2 regions of the Microbacterium sp. LKL04 genome follow, and region 2 is predicted to be linked to the other one. Evidence: predicted binding sites of a transcription regulator. Region 2 holds the regulator's gene; the other holds the start of a gene.
What was found. The regulator HspR, encoded in region 2, represses chaperone genes until heat shock. The targets are predictions, from matches to a motif close to AAGTTGAGTCNNNNNGACTCAACTT.
Positions count from the first base shown of each region.

Region 1: the regulator HspR is predicted to act here: its motif matches at 5,705-5,729, upstream of BLP38_RS00350 (Hsp20/alpha crystallin family protein).

Region 1 covers NZ_LT627736.1:64,130-73,813, reverse strand. Annotated here, with positions in the region: gene sfnG (dimethylsulfone monooxygenase SfnG) at 1-1,147, opposite strand, end outside; gene BLP38_RS00365 (acyl-CoA dehydrogenase family protein) at 1,383-2,639, shown strand; gene BLP38_RS00360 (acid phosphatase) at 2,801-4,552, opposite strand; gene BLP38_RS00355 (MarR family winged helix-turn-helix transcriptional regulator) at 4,728-5,156, shown strand; gene BLP38_RS00350 (Hsp20/alpha crystallin family protein) at 5,227-5,676, opposite strand; gene BLP38_RS00345 (prolyl oligopeptidase family serine peptidase) at 5,816-7,867, shown strand; gene BLP38_RS00340 (DUF3459 domain-containing protein) at 7,913-9,343, shown strand; gene BLP38_RS00335 (organic hydroperoxide resistance protein) at 9,356-9,684, opposite strand, start outside.
Region 2 covers NZ_LT627736.1:2,240,499-2,250,182, forward strand. Annotated here, with positions in the region: gene BLP38_RS10890 (ATP-dependent Clp protease ATP-binding subunit) at 1-879, opposite strand, end outside; gene BLP38_RS10895 (GlxA family transcriptional regulator) at 932-1,900, opposite strand; gene BLP38_RS14435 (hypothetical protein) at 2,014-2,148, shown strand; gene BLP38_RS10900 (hypothetical protein) at 2,206-2,586, shown strand; gene BLP38_RS10905 (hypothetical protein) at 2,625-2,837, shown strand; gene BLP38_RS10910 (glycosyltransferase family 4 protein) at 2,844-3,938, opposite strand; gene BLP38_RS10915 (glycosyltransferase) at 3,940-5,139, opposite strand; gene BLP38_RS10920 (hypothetical protein) at 5,317-5,907, shown strand; gene BLP38_RS10925 (DUF559 domain-containing protein) at 5,950-6,876, opposite strand; gene BLP38_RS10930 (heat shock protein transcriptional repressor HspR) at 7,052-7,486, opposite strand; gene BLP38_RS10935 (DnaJ C-terminal domain-containing protein) at 7,497-8,480, opposite strand; gene BLP38_RS10940 (nucleotide exchange factor GrpE) at 8,493-9,083, opposite strand; gene dnaK (molecular chaperone DnaK) at 9,086-9,684, opposite strand, start outside.

The DNA.
Region 1 (9,684 bases), 750 kb from region 2:
AGCGGGCGACGCCGATCGGGTCGCCGGTGCGGGCGAGGTCGGCCTCCAGCTCGCGAACGATCGGGATGACCTTCTCGCCGAACGCCTCGAGCTCCTCCTGGAAGTGCAGGAAGCCGAGCAGGAACAGGTCCACCCCGCGCTTCTTGTAGGCGATGATGCGCTCGGCGACCTGCTCGGGCGGACCGAACAGCTGGGTGCGGAAGCCGTCGTTGTACTGCACGAGGTCCTCGAACGAGGAGTCGGCCCACATCCCCTTGCGGTCCGCAGTGGATGCCCCGGCCTGCTGCACCGACTTGCGGAAGCCTTCGACGGACGCCGGATCGGCCTGCGCGATGATCTCGCGCAGTTGCTCACGTGCTTCCGCCTCAGTGTCGCGGACGATCGCGAACCCGTTCAGACCGAACCGCACGGTGCGCCCGTGCTCAGCGGCGACCCGGGTGACGTCGTCGTACTGCTCGGTGAACCCGTCGAAGTCCTTGCCGTTCGAGAAGTACCAGTCGGCATGAGCGCCGCCATTGAAGCGCGCGGCCGTCGAGTTGCCGCCCTGGAAGATGTCCGGATGCGGGCGGCCGGGCACCGGGTAGGGGCCGGGGCGCAGCGTGAAGTCGTTCACGCGATAGAAGTCGCCGTGGAACTGCACGTTCTCCTCAGTCCAGAGCTTTCGCAGCACCTCGATGAACTCGGCGGACCGGCGGTAGCGCTCGTCGTGCTCGAGCCACGGGAGGCCGAGCTTCGTGTACTCGTCCTTGAACCAGCCCGAGACGACGTTGACCGCCGCACGCCCCTTCGAGAACTGGTCGGCGGTGAGGATGAACTTCGCGAGCACCGCCGGCTCCCAGAGCCCCGGGTGGACGGCGGCGATGACCTTCAGCTTCTCGGTCGCGAGCAGCAGAGCCAGGCTGATCGACGTCGACTCGTGCTGCTGAGCAGCGCCGTAGCTCGACAGGTAGCGCACCTGGCTCAGGGCGTACTCGAACCCGACGCGCTCGGCCGTCTGAGCGAGCTTCACGTTGTAGTCGTAGTCCCAGGACGTCCGCTGCTCGATGTTCGAGACCACGAGGCCGCCGCTGACGTTGGGCACCCAGTACGCGAACTTCAGCGGCTCGTGGGACGAGGCCTGGTCGAACGAGGATGTCTGCTCGGTCATGGTGTTCTCCGTGGGCTGGCGACGCGGTCGGGCGACGCGATCGGATGGGTTCCCCGGAACCTTCCGCCCGGGCGCCGGGCAGTGTCAATCGATGTGAACGCGTGTGTCGAGGCGTGACGGTGTGTGTCGGCCCGTGACGACGGGATGCCGCGATTCGCGTCACAAACGCGCCCCGCGCGGATTCGGCGAGTAGCAAGGGTGCGACGACCACGACCCACTGCTGAGAGGCGACGACATGACCCGGCATCCCGACCCCGCACTCCACGACGGGCTCTCGCTCGGCACCGACTACGAGACGCTCGCGGCGCGGTTCCGGCCGTTGTTCGCGCAGATCGCCGACAGCGCGGTGGACCGCGAGAACGACCGTCGACTGCCGCACGAGGAGATCCGGCTGCTCACCGATGCCGGGTTCGGCGCCGTACGTGTGCCGCGTGCGTACGGCGGGTCAGGGGCATCCCTCCCCCAGCTGATCGAGCTGCTCACCGAGCTCGCTGCCGCCGACTCCAACATCCCGCAGGCGCTGCGGGGCCACTTCGCCTACGTCGAGGACCGCCTCAACCAGCACGCGACCGTCGACCAGTCGGCCTGGTTCACGCGCTTCGTCTCGGGCGAGATCGCCGGGAACGCCTGGACCGAGATCGGCGAGGTGAAGGTCGGCGACGTCAACACGAAGGTCACCCGTCGCGGCGACGACCTCGTCGTCAACGGCACCAAGTTCTACAGCACCGGGAGCATCTTCGCCGACTGGCTCGACGTGTACGCAGAGCACGACGGCGTCCCCGTGATCGCGATCGTGCGCGCCGATCAACCCGGCGTGACCGTCCACGACGACTGGGACGGCTTCGGGCAGCGCACGACCGGCAGCGGCACGACGATCCTCGAGGACGCCCGCGTCGATCCCGAGGACATCACCGTCTTCTCCGAACGCTTCCGCTACCAGACGGCCTTCTACCAGCTCGTCCACCTCGCCACGCAGGCCGGCCTCGTCGCGGGCGCGGCGCGGGAGGTCGCGGCACACGCCCGCGCCCGCACGCGTGTCTTCAGCCATGGCTCCGCCGGAACGTGGTCGGAGGATCCGCTCGTGCAGCAGACCGTCGGGGTCGCGACCGCGCAGGGGTTCGCGGCCCGGGCAGTCGCGGTGCGGGCAGCCGAATCCGCGCAGGCCGCCTACCTCGCACGCTTCGCGGGCGACGCCGAGGCCGAGGAACGCGCCAATCAGCGCGCCGAGCTCGAGTCGGCCCAGGGACAGATCGTCCTCACGCCCCTTTCCCTCGAGGCGACGAGCACGGTCCTCAATGCGCTGAGCGCGTCCGCCGTCTCCGAGACGAAGCGCCTCGATCGGTTCTGGCGGAACGCTCGGGCCGTGTCGTCCCACAACCCGGTCATCTTCAAACAGCGCATCGTCGGGGACTGGGCGATCAACGGCACCCCGGTGCCGTACGTGTGGGCCATCGGGCAGCAGCGCACACCAAGCTCGCTCATCACAGATTGATAACAGGAATCCCTTGCCACCGTTATCTCGTCGTTATACAGTCATTGCCAGGTAGTTGTTTTGCTGTGGCAGCTACCGACATGTGATTGCAGGACACTCTTGGTGCAAAGGGACAAGGGCCGGCTGGATGCCTCTCCAGCCGGCCCTTACTGCGTGACGAGTCAGACGATGCCGCTCCGGCGACGTCGCATCGTCAGGACGATGCCAAGGGCGAGCAGAGCCGTCCCGGCGCTTCCCGCGATCCACAGCGGCGCACTCTGACCGCCGGCCGCGGCCAATTCCTCATCGCCGATCGCGGCGGCCTGGCCGCGGCCGATCGTGACCGCAGCCCAGCCGATGAGGTCTCCGGCTGCATCGACCACGGCGACGCGATGCGTCCCCGCCTCGAGGCCGCTCGGCAGGGCAAAGGTGGCGGAACCCGCGGCATCCGCCGTCGACTGTCCGAGGGACGTCGGAGTCGAGTAGATGAAGCCGTAGTACGTCTGCCCTGCCGTGAGTCCGGAGACGACGATCCGGTCACCACGGACGGATGCCTGGATCGTCCCCTCCGCCGCGGCAGGCAGGTCGTCACCGTTCACGGCGGGCGCGCTCGGTGCGCCGCCGGTTGCGGGCGGAGTGGGCTGCGGAGCGGGGGTCGGCTGCGGGGCCGGCGTCGGCTCGGGGTCGGGCGTGGGCTCGGGGTCCGGGGTCGGCTCGGGGTCGGGCGTCGGCTCCGGATCCGGAGTGGGCTCGCTACCGCCGTTGCCGATCACGACGGAGCCGTCGGAGCGCACGGTCACCTCGGCCGCCATCGCGGCGGCGAGGTTCATCCGCTGCCAGCTCTCCTGCTCACCGACGTCGAGCGGGTTGCCCGAGTCGACCGCGGTCAGCGCGAGCACCTGACGGCGCTGTTCCGGCGTCAATCCCGGGTGAGCCGAGACGAGCAGCTCCTCCGCGCCGTCGGGCACCACGACGGGAACCCCCTTCGGGCCGGTGGCCGGGAATCCGTAGCCCAGGTGCTCCTGGTAATAGGCGAGCGCCTTGTCGGTCGTCAGGTACGGGACGTCCTTCTCGATGCAGTTCGCGAGTGTGTCACCACAGCCGCGCTCGAGGACGCCGCGCAACTCCTCGGCGGCTTCGCCCACCAACGACCGCATCGCGGGATCGGCGAGACGGAGCGCGATGATCTTCTGGCCCATCATCCGCCCGCTGATGACGTCGAGCGGGTAGTGCGCCCCCATCACGATGCGGTTGTTCCCGGCCTCGGCGGTGCGGGCCAGGATCTGCGGTGCGAGCTCGGGCAGCATCTCGGCGAGCGCCGTTCCCTGCCAGTACGCCTGCGACGTGTGGCCGGAGGGGAAGGAGCCGCTCGTGGAACCCCACGCGTCGCCGCCTTCTTTGTCTCGGTAGACGAGGTCCTTCGTCGTGTCGAGGCGGAGGTACGGCCGGTCGTAGTCGAAGAAGTTCTTCGGCGGATTGCTCGATGACGTCGAGCCGAGCTTGCCGCCTGCCTTGCTGAGGAGCCACGTGAGCTTGGGCAGCTCGCCCGCGGCCACCGCGTCGGCGTAGATCGCCCCGAGGTTCTCACCGAAGGCATCGCCCATGCTGACGGACATGTCGTCGTACTGGTCGACGATGGCCCGCTGAACCTGGGCATCGGATGCGGTCCGGTTGATCTCGCTCGTCAGCGCGTCGTTGTAGTCCATGACGGCCGCGTTGCCCGCCGGGCCGCGATCGATGCGGAGGCCGTCGAAGACGTCCATCATGCGGACCGACCAGTTGTCGGCACTGGGCGCCTTCGCGTCACCGGTCGACGCGGCGGCGTCCGACGCGTAGGTCGCCGTCTTCTGCTCCTCGGTGAAGCCGGCGGCCGCGAACGCGGGTCCGGCGGTCAGGGTGCAGGCGACGAGGACGCCGAGTCCACCCATCGCCATCCCGGCACGAGTGCCTCGTCGTCTTGTCTGTCTCATCACGCTCACGGGCGCGCCTCGCTTCCATCGGGTGAGCCAGAATGCTTTCCTGAACGCGGGAACGGCGCGTGACGTCCGGGTGACCACGAAGCGACGAACCGCGCTCGTCGTGCGGGCACGCGACGATACAGTGGACGCCATGACCGATCGACGCCTCGCCATCGCGGCATGGGAGAGCCTCTTCCGCGCGCAGCACGAGGTTTTGGCCGAGATCTCACAGGACTTCGACGACGACGACCTCTCCAGCGCGGAGTACGACGTCCTCCTCACCGTGACCCGATGCGACGAGCACACGGCGCGACTTCGCGACGTCACCGCGAACATGCTGATCAGCCAGCCCAGCGTGTCCCGCCTCGTGGATCGGATGGTAGCTCGGGGTCTCGTCGCCAAATGCCCGGACCCCCAAGACGGTCGCGGCGCGATCCTGCGCGCCACAGAGAAGGGCGCGGCGACGTTCCGCCGCATGGCCACTGCTCATGGCCGAACGATCGCCGAGCGGATGTCGGTGCTCACCGACGACGAACTCGCCCAGCTCGAGAAGCTGACGGCGCGTCTGCGCGGAGTGTGACCGCAGACGAATCGCCCCGCATCCGACACGGGATGCGGGGCGATTCGTCAGAGCGGGAGCGCTCCGCCGATCACTGGTCGATCGGCTGCGGCTCGCTCTCGTGGCTCGCGATGGTCGGGGCCGACCCCTCAGCGACGACCTCGACCTTGCGCGGCTTGGCCTTCTCGCTCACCGGGATCGTGACGGTCAGGACGCCGTTGTTGTAGGTCGCGGTGATGGCGTCGGTGTCGATGCCCTGGCCGAGGTTCAACTGGCGCAGGAAGCTCGCGGTCTCGCGCTCGCGCGTGATCCACTTCACCCCGTCGGCAGCGCCCACCGTGCGCTCGGCGCGGATGGTAAGCAGCTGGCCGTCGACGTCGATGTCGACCGAGCCCGGGTCGATGCCCGGCAGGTCGGCATTCAGGACGTAGTGGTCGCCGTCGCGGTACAGGTCCATCGGCATCCGTCGCGGGCCGCGGCGCGTGTCGAAGAGGGTCGACGCGATGCGGTCGAGGTCACGGAACGGGTCGTAGGTTGCCATGATTCTCTCCTTCGATGTTGTGGTCTCAAAGTTGAGCCCCAGCGGCTCAAGTACACTCAGATTAGCACTCTGCCCCATCGAGTGCCAACGGTTCTCGGACGGCGAACGCCCCCGGCGGCGACGGCCGTAGGCTGGCGACATGAGCGCCTCCGAGACCGCCCCCGAGCCCGCCGACCCGTTCCTCTGGTTGGAGGACATCGACGGTCCCGACGCCCGGGCCTGGGCGGCCGATCGGACCGCCGAGACCGAGGCGGCCTTCTCGGGCGACACCCGCACCGCGCTCGAGCGCCGCCTGACCGGCATCCTGCAGGACCCCGATCGCCTCGTCGTCCCGAGCCGCCACGGCGATCTCATGTACGACCTGTGGCGGGATGCCGCGAACCCCCGTGGCCTGTGGCGCCGGACATCCCGCGCCTCCTTCGCCGCGGGTGAGCCCACGTGGGAGGTGCTGCTCGACGTCGACGCGCTCGGCCGCGAGGAGGGCGTCGCGTGGGCGTTCGCGGGCGCGGCGCACGGACCTGCCGGCAGCGGCCGCGCGCTCGTGCGGCTGAGCCCAGACGGCGGCGACGCCACCGTCGTGCGCGAGTTCGACCTCGACGCGGGTCGTTTCGTCGACGACACCCCGTTCACCCTCGACGCCGAGAAGACGATGATCGCGTGGGTCGACCGCGACACCCTCCTTGTCGCCACCGCCCTGCACGGCGGCGGCGTGACCGACTCGGGGTATCCCATCAGCGCCCGCGCCTGGCGACGGGGCGAGTCCCTCGACGACGCGCCGCCCATCGTGACGGGTGTCGCGTCGGATGTCGGCGTGTTCGCGCACGTCGACCGCACCGGCGGGGCGGCGACGCCGATCGTGGTCATCGCGCACGACTTCTTCCACTCCGAATCGTGGGTGTGGGACGGCGGCGAGCCGCGTCTGATCGCCGTCCCGCAGGACGCGAACGTGGACGTGCACGGTGACCTCGTCACCGTCCGGACCACGACCCCGTGGCGCATCGGCGACACGACGCATCCGTCGGGCACCCTCCTCATCGGTCCGCTCGAGACCGTCACGGAGGGCGACGGGTCGGGCCTCCGCGTCGCGTTCGCCCCGTCCGACACCGCGGTGCTCGAGGCGTGGACGTGGACCCGCACCCGCCTCGTCCTCACGATCCTCGATCGCGTGCAGAGCCGGCTCGTGTCGCTGGACCCCGAGACGCTCGTCGGTGTCGACATCGAGCTGGGTCTCGGCGACGCCGACCTCTTCAGCGCGAGTGTCGCCACCGCCGACGACGACGAGGACGACGAGCTGTGGGTGGTCGCTCGCGGCTTCCTCACTCCCCCGACGCTCCTCGTCCTCGAGCCGGGTGCGGAGCCGCGCGTCGTCGATCGCAGCCGCGCCACCTTCGATGCCTCCGGACTCGTCGCCGAGCAGCACTGGGCGACGTCGGCCGACGGCACTCGTGTGCCGTACTTCGAGGTCGGCCCGCGCGAGCGCTCGGGCGCCCTTCCCGTGCTTATGAACGGCTACGGCGGGTTCGAGCACGCGCTGACGCCCGAGTATCCGACGATCGTCGGTCCCGCCTGGCTCGAAGAGGGCCGGGTCTACGTCGTCGCGAACATCCGCGGCGGCGGCGAATTCGGACCCGAATGGCACCTGGCCGCCCTCCGCGAGAACCGCCACCGCGCGTACGAGGACTTCGCCGCCGTCGCGCGCGACCTCGTCAGCCGCGGCGTCTCGACCCCCGACCGGATCGCCTGCCACGGCCGCAGCAACGGTGGCCTGCTCGTCGGCAACATGCTGACGCAGTACCCCGATGACTTCGGCGCGATCGTCTGCGGCGTGCCTCTTCTCGACATGCGGCGGTACACGCGACTGTCGGCGGGTGCCAGCTGGATCGCGGAGTACGGCGACCCCGACGACCCGGCCGACTGGGAGTTCGTGAAGACCTTCTCGCCGTATCACCTGATCGAGCCCGGGCGGCGGTACCCGGCATCCCTCATCTACGCGGCCGCGAGCGACGACCGGGTCGGCCCCGTGCAGGCGCGCAAGATGGCGGCACGGCTGGCGGACGAGACGGATGCCGAGGTGCACTACCTCGAGCCCATCGAGGGCGGTCACTCCGGAGCGATCGACGCGGCCTCGACCGCCGCACTGCACGCGACGATCCACGCGTTCCTCGACCGCACGGTGGCGCGCGCCGACTGAGCGGCGGGGGCCCGCCCTCTACGCTGGGGGCGGGAGGTCCACCGCATGAGCACCATCGGGGCCGTCGAGGATGACCTCGCGGCGACGCTGTCCGCTGTCGCGGAGCGCGTCCGCATCGACGACGCCGCGGCCGAGCGGGTCCGCCAGCACGTCCCCGGGCTGCGCGCGGCGCTGGCCCGACGCGGATCGTCTGCCGATCTCGTCGACCTCGTGACGGCGGCGGTCGTCGCCGCGAACGGTCGCTCCCTCGACCTCAAGGTGCACGGCGAGCAGCGCGCCGCGAACCCCGTGCGCACGAGTTCGCGGTTCGCCCTCGGCGCCGCCTGCTACGCCGACAGGTACGCCGGCAACCTCGCCGGGCTCCGAGACGAGATCCCCGCGCTCCGCGACCTCGGCGTGAGCGTGCTGCACGTCCAGTCACCGTTCGCCCGCCGGGAGGACGGCACGATCGACCTCCGTCGCGGCGACCCCGGCCTCGGATCGATCGACCGCCTCTCCGACCTGGCGGGCCGGCTTCGGCTGTCGGGGATCTCGCTCGCGGTAGACGTCCCCGTTCGCGATGATCTCGCCGGGCTCGTCGACGACCTTCTCTTCCTCGCCGGGCGCGGTGTCGAGTTCTTCCTGATCCCGGATCGCGACACGGTGGACGTCATCGCCCCCGTGCTGGCGATCGGTGCACCGGGGGTCGATGTGCTCCCGGCATCCCCCGGTTCAGCTCCGCTCTGGCACGCACTCGCCACAGGCGACGCCACGCCCCTGCAACGCGCGCTCGAGGCACGTGACGGCAGTATCGACGTCGCCGCCGTGCGGGATGCGGACGCCGTGGTGTGGCGGACGGATGCCGCCGAGCTCACCGCTCGCTACACGGACGGCTCGTCGTTCGGCCGCGGCCTGCCGACGGCGGACGGCGTGGCCGGGACGACCGCGTCGCTCGCCGGGGTGGAGGCCGGCGACCCGCTCGGCGAAGCTCGCGTGGCCCTCGCGCACGCGTTCGTGCTGAGCGTGCCGGGCCTACCCATGCTGTGGCTGGGCGACGAGGTCGGGCAGCTGAACGACCCGACGTTCCGCGACGATCCGGAGCGTCGTGACGACCCGCGATGGACGCACCGAGGTCAGAAGCCGCGCGATCGCTACGCGCAGCGGACGGATGCCGCCACCTCGGCCGGCCGCATCCACCGCGACCTCACGAAGCTCATCGCCGTCCGGCACACGACCCCGGAGTTCGACGGGTCGCGCCTGGTCGGTTTCGGGGTACCCGCGGCATCCGTCGTCGGGTACCAGCGCCCCGGGAACGGCACCGTCGTGCTGGTGCTCGCGAACGTCGGCGCAGAGCCGGCGCACGTCCCCGCGGTGACACTGTCGGGCTTCGCCCATGTGGCTCTCGACCTGGTCGAGGGTGTCGAGGTCGGAATCGACGAAGGGCTCACGCTGCCCGCCTGCGGTTTCCGCTGGCTGCGCGTGAGCCCTGTCGTCTGAGTCAGGCGGAGGTCAGTCCTCGACGACCGTGACGGTGACCTCGATGTTGCCGCGCGTGGCGTTCGAGTAGGGGCACACCTGGTGTGCGGCGTCGGCGAGCGCCTGCGCCTGGTCGTGCGGGAGGTTCGGGATGACGACCTCGAGCTGGACGGCGAGACCGAAGCCACCCTCGCCGTTGGAGCCGATGCTGACGCGCGAGCCGACGCTGGTGTCCTCGAGGGTCACCTTCTGGGCGCGGGCGACGGACTGCAGGGCGCTGTGGAAGCACGCGGCGTAGCCCGCGGCGAAGAACACCTCGGGGTTCGGAGCGCCACCGGCGCCGCCCATCTCCTTGGGGACGC
Region 2 (9,684 bases):
CTTCGACGCGTCGTCCTTCTCCTTCTTCAGCGCCAGCTCCTCGAGCTTCAGCCTGTCCGCGTGCCGGCGCAGCTCGTCGATCTCGAGCGGCGCCGAGTCGATCTCCATACGCAGCCGCGACGCCGCCTCATCGATGAGGTCGATCGCCTTGTCCGGAAGCTGTCGCGCCGGGATGTACCGGTGCGACAGAGCCGCCGCCGCCACGAGGGCGCCATCCGAGATCGCCACCTTATGGTGCGCCTCGTACCGCTCCTTCAGTCCGCGGAGGATCGCGATCGTGTCCTCGACGCTCGGCTCGCCGACGTACACCTGCTGGAAGCGCCGCTCCAAAGCGGCATCCTTCTCGATGAACTCGCGGTACTCGTCGAGGGTCGTCGCACCGATCAGGCGCAGCTCACCGCGCGCGAGCATGGGCTTCAGCATGTTGGATGCCGCGACAGAGCCCTCGCCGCCGCCGGCACCCATGAGGGTGTGCAGCTCGTCGATGAAGGTGATCACCCGACCCTCGGACTCGGTGATCTCCTTCAGCACGCTCTTCAGCCGCTCCTCGAACTGCCCGCGGTACATCGCCCCGGCCACGAGCGCGGAGATGTCGAGCGCGATGAGCTCCTTGCCCTTCAGCGACTCGGCGACGTCGCCCGCGACGATGCGCTGCGCGAGCCCTTCGACCACCGCGGTCTTGCCGACGCCCGGCTCACCGATGAGCACCGGGTTGTTCTTCGTGCGGCGTGTGAGCACCTGACTGACGCGGCGGATCTCGCCGTCGCGGCCGATGACGGGGTCGAGCTTGCCCTGCCGCGCACGGTCGGTGAGGTTGATGCCGAACTGCTCGAGGGCGCTGCCCTGCTCCCCCTGCCCGGGGGCCGGTTGTGCGTTCATCATCTGCTCCTGAAGGATCGAGAGAAACTTGAGTCCGTCTGGCTCAACTTTATCACGACGCCAGATCGGCGGCGCAGGCGAAGCGGGACCGATACGCCGTCGGCGTCGTCCCCAGCACCCGCGAGAAGTTCTGCCGCAGCACCGCCGCAGAACCGAACCCGCACTCGTACGCGATCGCGTCGAGCCCGAGGTCGGTCTGCTCGAGCAGACGCTGCGCGTGCAGGATCCGCTGCCGGCCGAGCCACGCACCCGGTGTCGTGCCGTAGTCGGCCTTGAACCGCCGCGCGAACGTCCGTGGCGACATGTGCGCCTTCGCCGCGAGTTGATCGACCGACAGGTCCCGCCGCAGGTTCTCCAGCATCCAGTCCGTCACCGGTGTGAGCGACAGCGACGTCGACACGGGCAGCGGTGCCGCGATGAACTGCGCCTGCCCGCCGTCCCGCTGCGGCGGCACGACCATCCGGCGCGCGATCGTGTTGGCCGCCTCCGCCCCGAGCTCGATCCGCAGCAGGTGGAGGCACGCGTCGAGTCCCGCCGCCGTTCCCGCGCTCGTGATGATCCGATCAGACTGCACGTACAGCACGTTCGCGTCGACCTCGATGTCGGGGTACATGCTCGCCATCGTCTCGGCGTACCGCCAATGCGTCGTCGCGCGGCGACCGGACAGAACTCCGGATGCCGCGACCGCGAACGCCCCGCTGCACACCGTCAGCACCCAGGCCCCCCGCCCGACCGCCCGGCGGATGACGTCGATCACGCGCGGGTCGACGTTCGCCCACGCCTCTCGCGGAATCGGCGTGATGACGACGACGTCCGCCTCGTCGGCGAAGGCCAGACCCTCCGCGACGTTGATCGAGAACGCCAGGTTGCTCGGAACCGCACCGGGGTCGGGCGCCACGATGCGGAAGTCGAAGTTCGGGATGCCGTCGTCGCTGCGATCGAGCCCGAACGCCTCACAGGCGAGGCCGAACTCGAACGGGGCGAAACCGGGCTGCACGACGCAGGCGACGGTGCGGATCATGGACGACCTCCGGGAGACGTGAACCAGCGCAGGACGCACGCTGGCAGGATTCCTACGAACGGTGACGATACGGCCACTCGTGGCAGGATCAGGCCAAGCATAGCCTTCCTGCCATGATCGCCGCACTCCTCCTCATCCTGCTTCTGCTCATCGTCGTCGCCGGCGCCGTGATCGGCACACTCCACCTCGTCGCCGTCGACGGATACCGCCGCGAGCCCTCTCGCACCGACCGCGCCCGGTGCCCCTGACGCCCCTTCCCCGCGTCGGCGGACCGCCCTAGACTCGGGGCCCCGCGAGAGGACCCCATGACCGAGCCCGTTCCGCCGTACACACCGCAGCCCTACCCCTACCCGCCGTCGACCGCCGCCCCGTCCGCCAGGAACCTGGCCCTCGTCGCCCTGATCGTCGCCGCCGTGCCGGTCCTCCTGCAGGGCGTGTGGCCGGGGATCCAGATCCAGCTCTACCGCGCGATCTACGACCCCGCCGCGATCGGACTGGTGAACGCCGTCTTCTCCCTGTTCATGTCAGCCGTCTCGGTCGCCGCCCTGGTCATGGGCATCATCGCGGCGCGGCGGGATGCCGGGGCTCGACTCCTCGGCGGCATCGCGATCGGCATCGCCGGATCGACCCTTGTCGGTATCGTCCTCAGCCTCGCGTCCTCGACGATCGGCGGCCGATTCTTCTGACCGTCGGCCGGACACCGCGTGGCCGATAGCCTGAGCCCATGGAATTCGGATTCGCTGCCGTCGTCGTCGGGATCGTCGCTGCAAGCCTCCTCATCGCGCGCCGACGCGCGCGCCTCGACCGAGGCGTCACCGATGAAGAGGGCCACGGTGCCGCCGCTCGGCGCAGCGCCGACTCCGAGGCACGCATGGCGAAGGCGACGGCGACCTACGTCGACAACCGCAACAACGCGGGCGGAGCGGGCGGCGTCTGACCCGGCTCAGCGCCGCGTGAGGTCCATCGCCGCTGCCAGCAGGATCTGCGCCGACCGGGCCCAGTCAAACGAGCGGATGTGGGCGGTCCCCGCCTCGACCAGAGCGTCCCGCACTCCCGGTTCGTCGAGCGAACGCACCGCGTCGGCCACAGCCGTCGGATCGAGCGGGTCGACGTACAGCGCGCCGTCGCCGGCGACCTCGCGGAAGATCTCCATGTCGGTCACGACGGCGGGCACCCCGAGTTCGAGAGCCTCCGCGACCGGCAGGCCGTAGCCCTCATCGAGACTCGTCGTCACGAGAGCGGCGTCATCGGCCAGGAGCGTCGCGTAGGCGGCATCCGTCACGCCGTCGTGGAAGACGACCGACGCTCCCGCCGCCAGGGACGTCAGTTCGGCGCGCCGCTCGGGCGAGATACGCGACAGCAGGTGCAGGGTGTGGTCGGGCAGCTGCCGCATCGCGGTGACGAGCGTCTCGACGTTCTTGTACGGCATGAACGAGCCCATGTACACGAGGTTCCGCACGGGACCCGCGCCGACGGCGGTGCCCTGCGGCAGCAGCTCGGCGAGTCGCTGCGGCGCGTTGGGGATCACGACGACCGGACGTTTCGTGAGCCGCACGCGCGCGAACTGCCGAGCGCTCGTCTCGCTGACCGTCGCGACGAGGTCGGCCGCGTTCAGCGTCCACCGCTGCGGCCAGTACGACAGGTGGAACAGCCGCCATCCGAGACGCACGTACCAGGGCAGTGCGCGCGGCGGCGTCCGGTGGCGGTAGTAGATCGTGTCGTGCAGCGTCAGGATGAGGCGGAACCGACGTCCCGCCGAGCCGATCGTCTGCATCGGCGAGAACAGCACGTCGGGTCGGTGCCGGTTCAGCAGCAGCGACGAGAACGGTTCCTTCACCGACGTCGGCGCGTGGATCTTCAGGGTGATCGCATCGGCCGGGAGGAAGGCCCGCTGCCGCTCGTCGTGGATCAGGTAGGTGACCTCGGTCCGGTGGGCGGACGCGGCATCCGACACCGCCTGTGCGAGCTCGGCCGAGTAGCGACTGATGCCGTCGTGGAAGTCCGTGCGGATGTAGCGCGCGTCGAAGAACAGCCGCATGTCAGCCGTCGAGCGGTTCGCCGCGGTAGAGCTTCTCGAACGTGTCGAGCGTGCGCTCGATGTCGTGGATCTCGACACCGTCGAGCGAGGCCTGCTGCATCCGCGAGTAGTCGGCCTGGTCGGCGGTGAGCACGGTGCGGATCTTCTCGGCGAGCTCGTCCGAGTTGCCCGGCTCGAACAGGTAGCCGTTCTCGCCGTCGTGCACGAGGTGCGGCAGCGCGACGGCGTTCGCGGCGATGACCGGCAGACCCGAGGCCATGGCCTCCATCGTCGCGATCGACTGCAGCTCGGCCACCGATGCGATGACGAAGACGTCGGCACGGGTGTAGGCCGCGCGGAGCTCTTCCTCCGAGACCCGCCCGAGGAAGGTGACCCGGTCGGCGAGGCCGAGACGCTCGGTCACCTGTCCGAGGCTCTTGCGCTGGTCGCCGCCGCCGACGATCTCGAACTCGAGGTTCAGGTCGGGCAGCTTCGCGATCGCCTCGAGCGTGACCTCGACGTGCTTCTCGGTCGTGAGTCGTCCGACGAACAGCACCCGGCGACGGTTCTCGCGCGGCTCGAGGTTCGGCGTGTAGTTGCTCTTGCGGATGCCGCAGCTGATCGGGACGACCCCATGGATGTCGATCGTGTTCTCGAGGAACTCCGCCGCCTTGCGGGTGGGCGTCGTGACGGCGCGCGACATCTTGAAGGTGCGCTCCGCGTCGGCCCACGCGAGCTTGAGGAAGATGTCGTACAGGAACTTCGGCAGCAGCGTGAAGTCGAGGATGTTGTCGGCCATGATGTGGTTCGTCGCCACGACCGGGATGCCGCGCTGGTTCGCGATGCGCGTCAGCGCGCGGCCAATCACGATGTGCGACTGGCTGTGGACGACATCGACGTCGACCTGGTCGAGGAGTCGGCGCGCGTAGTGCTTGCCCATCCACGGCAGGACGAAGCGCAGCCAGTCGTGCGGCCGATAGCGCCACCCGGGCAGACGGTGGACCGTGAGCGGCTGCCCCTCGATCACCTCGGTGAAGACGCCGTGGTTGCGGTGCCCGACGCTCGGCGTGGCGACGTGCACGTGGTGGCCGCGCTCGGCGAGGCCGGCGGCGAGACGCTCGGTGAAGCGGGCTCCTCCGTTGACGTCGGGCGCGAACGTGTCGGCCGCGATCACGATGGTGAGGGGTCCGCGCTCGGGAGCGGGACCGTCCGGGGGCGTCATGGTCACGGGGTACGGGCCAATCTGTGCGTCGGAGGCGAGGGGCTCTCGCCGGTGGGGCGCAGGGATGTGCGGGGCGCCGGGGCTCGATTCTAGCCCGCGAGCCGTTTCGGGCCCGCTGGGAGGTCGGCGCGCCCCGGGCTCAGGACCGTCGAAGGCGACCCCCCTACGCTTGTCGGCATGACCCGCATCTCCGCCCAGGCCGACCCCGCGCAGTGGGTTCCGATCACCGGCTCGTTCGGGTTCCGCGGACGCCGCGCCCGCAAGAAGGCGATCGGGATGCTGCTCGCCCAGGCGAACGCCGCCTTCGGTCGCGAGCAGCCCGGCAGCAAGGTCGCCGCGTGGGCGATGAGCCAGGCGATCCCCGCGCTGATGCGCCGCGCCGACGGACGCCTGCTGGCCTGGGTGTGGAAGGACGACCCCGAGCTCCTCGTCGCGATGGCTCAGGTGCAGGAGCTCACGCCGCAGCTGCGGACCATGCGCGCGAGCATGCCCATCGAGTACGACGACACCGTCTCGTTCACCGGTTCCCCATTGGGCGTCGGCGAGAAGCTCGAGATGCCCCTGCCGCCGAACCCGCGTCAGACGCCGTTCGCCTCGTACACCTGGGACACCGGCACCCACCTCGTCACCCTCACCGCCGTCATCTCCGACCGCGAGCGGTTCGGCACCGTCATCCCCGCCGTCGACGCGCTCGCGCGCTCGCTCCGCCTCGTGACCGACCTGACCGTCGGCGAGGGCCCCGGCACCCTCCGCATCGACCCCGCCTGACCCCCGGCATCCGCTCGGCCGTCGTCAAGCCGTCGCAGATGGTCACTTTCGCCGCCGCTGCCCGACCATGTGCGACGTCTCGGCGCGCCAGCCCCGCGCGACCAGGGTGCTGCGCACGCGTTCCAGGATGGCTCGACGGGCGGGACCGCGATGCGAGCGGTTCACGCGGATGACGCGCCAGCCGGCGGCGGCGAGGTCGTCGAGGCGTTCGACGTCGCGCGCATACTGGCGGTCGTCGAGGCGGTGCTGCTGCCCGTCGTACTCGAGGACGACCTTCGTGGGCGCATGGACGAGGTCGCCGTATGCCAGGAACCGGCCGTGCGCATCCCGGATCTCGGCGTTCACCTCGAAGAGCGGCAGTCCCGCTTCTCGCGCGTCCAGTCGAAGGAATGTCTCGGCGACGGAATCCGTGCGGGGCTCTACAAGCGCGAGCGCACGTCGCAGTCGACGCACGCCGCGCGCCCCGTCCCGACCGCCGACTTCCGCCTCGAGAGCATCGACGGTGAGCACGGGATCATGCCGACGGAGAAGAGAGTCCGCCGCGACCACGAGTTCACGGTCGGTGAGAAGGGATGCCGTTTGGCACCACGCGGCGGCCGGCTCGGCCACCGGCATCCCGCCGACGAACCGGACGCGTGCCTCCTGCGATTGGTGCCCACGCACGCCCGCCCCCCGAGCGCGCACGGTCGGCGGGATCGCGGTCACGTCGAGAACGGCTCGGAGTCGGTCAGGAGCCCAACCACCCGCGAGCACGAGCGCCGTCGCGTGGGAGAAGTACTCTCGTGCCCGCAGCTTGGGCAGGTACCCGCACGCGAGCGCCACCACGTCGCTCGCCTGCTCGCGCGAGCGGACGCCGTAGAACGGTGCGGCCAACGACGGATGCCGCAAGCGACGGCGTGTGACACCGGCGTCGAGCGCGTGCCCCACCAGGAAGCGGTCGGGCAGCTCCGGGGGAAGGACGCTCGGCATCCGACAACGATCCCGCTATCTCCGCTGTCGCCGACCCCGAACCCGCAGCCCTGTGTACGGCCCTCGCGCGGCGCACCTTCTGGAGAAGCCTCGAGACGTCGCAGTTAGCCGCTTTCTCCCCCGCCGGGCGACCATCTGCGACCTCTCGGCGGCGTCGCGCCGACGCGTCGCCGCGTCAGTCGGTCGGGGGATGCGGGCGGTAGAGCACCACGTCGGTCGCGCGGCGCACGCGCGTGCCCTGGCGGAGCGTGACGACCGAGCCGGTCGCGCCGGCGGCGAACACGCGGGCGCCGCGGCGGGCGGCGACCTCGTCGCGCAGGCGGCCCTGCAGTCCCGAGACCTCGCGGCGCAGCATCCGCACCTGGTTCTCGAGGTCGATGATGCGCGAGATGGCCGGCAGGCTCACGCCGTCGGCCGACATCTGCGCCACCTCGCGCAGCTGCGCGACGTGCCGGAGGGAGTACCGGCGCGACCCACCACGGGTGCGCGCCGGTACCACGAGTCCCAGCCGGTCGTACTGACGCAGCGTCTGCGGGTGCATGCCGGCGAGCTCAGCGGCCACCGCGATCGCCAGGATCGGGGCGTCTTCGTCGACCTGCTCGTTCGCCATGCGTCTCACCTCACTCGCGCGCCTTGGCCATCAGGTCGGCGCGGGGATTCTCCTTGGGTTCCAGCTCGTGGAAGCGCTCCAGCGCTTCGCGCGCGGCGGCATCGAGGTGCGTGGGGACCGCGACCTGGACCTCGGCGAGCAGGTCGCCGGTGCCCTTCGCCGTCTGCACCCCGCGGCCCTTCACGCGCAGCACGCGCCCCGACGGGGTCCCCGGCGCGACGCGCAGCTTGACACTGTCGCCGCCGAGCGTCGGGACCTCGATGGTCGCACCCAGCGCCGCCTCCGTGAACGTGACGGGGACATGGATGCGGAGGTTCAGCCCTTCCCGCGTGAAGACGGGATGCGGGCGCACGCCGACCGTGAGGACGATGTCGCCCGCCTCCCCGCCGTCCGGCGAGGGACGGCCGCGACCGCGGAGCTTGATCTTCTGCCCGTCTGAGACCCCCGCGGGGATCTTGACCTTGATGGGCTTGCCGTCGTCGCCCTGGAGCGTGATGGTGTCGCCCTTCACGGCGGTCGTGAAGTCGAGCGTCGTGCGGGCGGTGACGTCGGCCCCGCGCTGCGGTCCGCCGAAGCCGCGGAAACCGCCGCTCGACTGCCCGAACCGACCGGAGCCGAAGCGTCCGCCGCTCTGCTGCCCGAACATCGCGAAGAGGTCGTCGAAGTCGGCCTGCTGGCCGCCCGCGCCACCCGGCTGGAACCGGCTGAACACGTCCTCGAACCCGCCGCTCGCCCCGGGCTGGAAGCGGGCGCTTCCGGACCCCATGGCGCGCAGCTGGTCGTACTCGGCTCGTTGCTCCTTGTCGCTGAGCACCGAGTACGCCTCGCTGACCTCTTTGAACTTCGCCTCGGCCGCGGGGTCCCCCGCGTTCGAGTCGGGGTGGTAGGTGCGCGCCAGCTTGCGGTACGTCTTCTTCAGGTCGGCATCGGAGACGTCCTTCGACACCCCGAGCACCTTGTAGAAGTCCTTGTCGAACCAATCCTGACTGGCCATCAGCGCGCCTCCTTACTCGGCCGGAACGGCGACCACGACCTTCGCCGGACGCAGCTCGAGGTCACCGAGGCGGTAACCGACCTCTACGACCTCGAGGATCGTCGGCTCGGTCGTGCCGGGTGTGGGCGCCTGGAAGATCGCCTCGTGCTGCTGCGGGTCGAACGCGTCGCCCGCAGCGCCGTAGCGCTCCACTCCCAGGCGGGCGACGACCGCCCGCATCTTCTCGGCGATCGCGGCCAGCGCGCTGCCCTCGGCGAGGTCGCCGTGCTTCTCGGCACGATCGAGATCATCGAGCACGGGGAGCATCCCCTTGGCGACGGCGCCCTTGGCGCGCGCGAGCTCCACCTCGCGCTGCTCCTCGGTGCGGCGACGGTAGTTGGCGTACTCCGCCTGCACGCGCTTGAGGTCGAGGAGCAGGTCGTGCTCCTCCTCCGGCGCGTCCGCGACGGCGGCCTCGTCGGACTGGGCCGCGCCGAGGATGTCGTCGACCGTGAGCGCTTCCGGCTCCGTGTCGGCATCCTCGGCGGGCCGGGCCGACTCCTCGGCCGGGGTCGCGGCGACGTCGTCGCCCTCGTCCGGCTTCTCGAAGTCCTTGTCCGCCATGCTTACTTCTTCTCGTCCTCGTCGTCGACGACCTCGGCGTCCACGACGTCCTCATCGGAGGATGCCGGCTGCTCGCCGGCCGGAGCATCGGTCGGCGCCTGGGCGGCGTCGGCCTGGCTCGCGGCGTAGATCGCCTCGCCGATCTTGGTCTGCGACGCGTTGAGCTTGTCGTAGGCGTCCTTGACGGTGTCGTCGTTGTCGCCCGCGAGCGCCGTCTTGAGCGCGTCGACGTCGGCCTGGACCTCGGTCTTCACGTCCTCGGGCAGCTTGTCGGCGTTCTCGGTGAGGAGCTTCTCGATCGAGTACGAGAGCGTCTCGGCCTGGTTGCGGACCTCGGCGGCCTCGCGGCGCTTCTTGTCCTCGGCCGCGTGCTCCTCGGCCTCGCGCACCATGCGCTCGATGTCGTCCTTCGGCAGCGACGAGCCGCCGGTGATCGTCATCGACTGCTCCTTGCCGGTGCCCTTGTCCTTGGCGGACACGTGGACGATGCCGTTCGCGTCGATGTCGAAGGTGACCTCGATCTGGGGGATGCCGCGGGGTGCCGGCGCGATGCCGGTGAGCTCGAACGTGCCGAGCGGCTTGTTGTCGCGGGTGAAGTCGC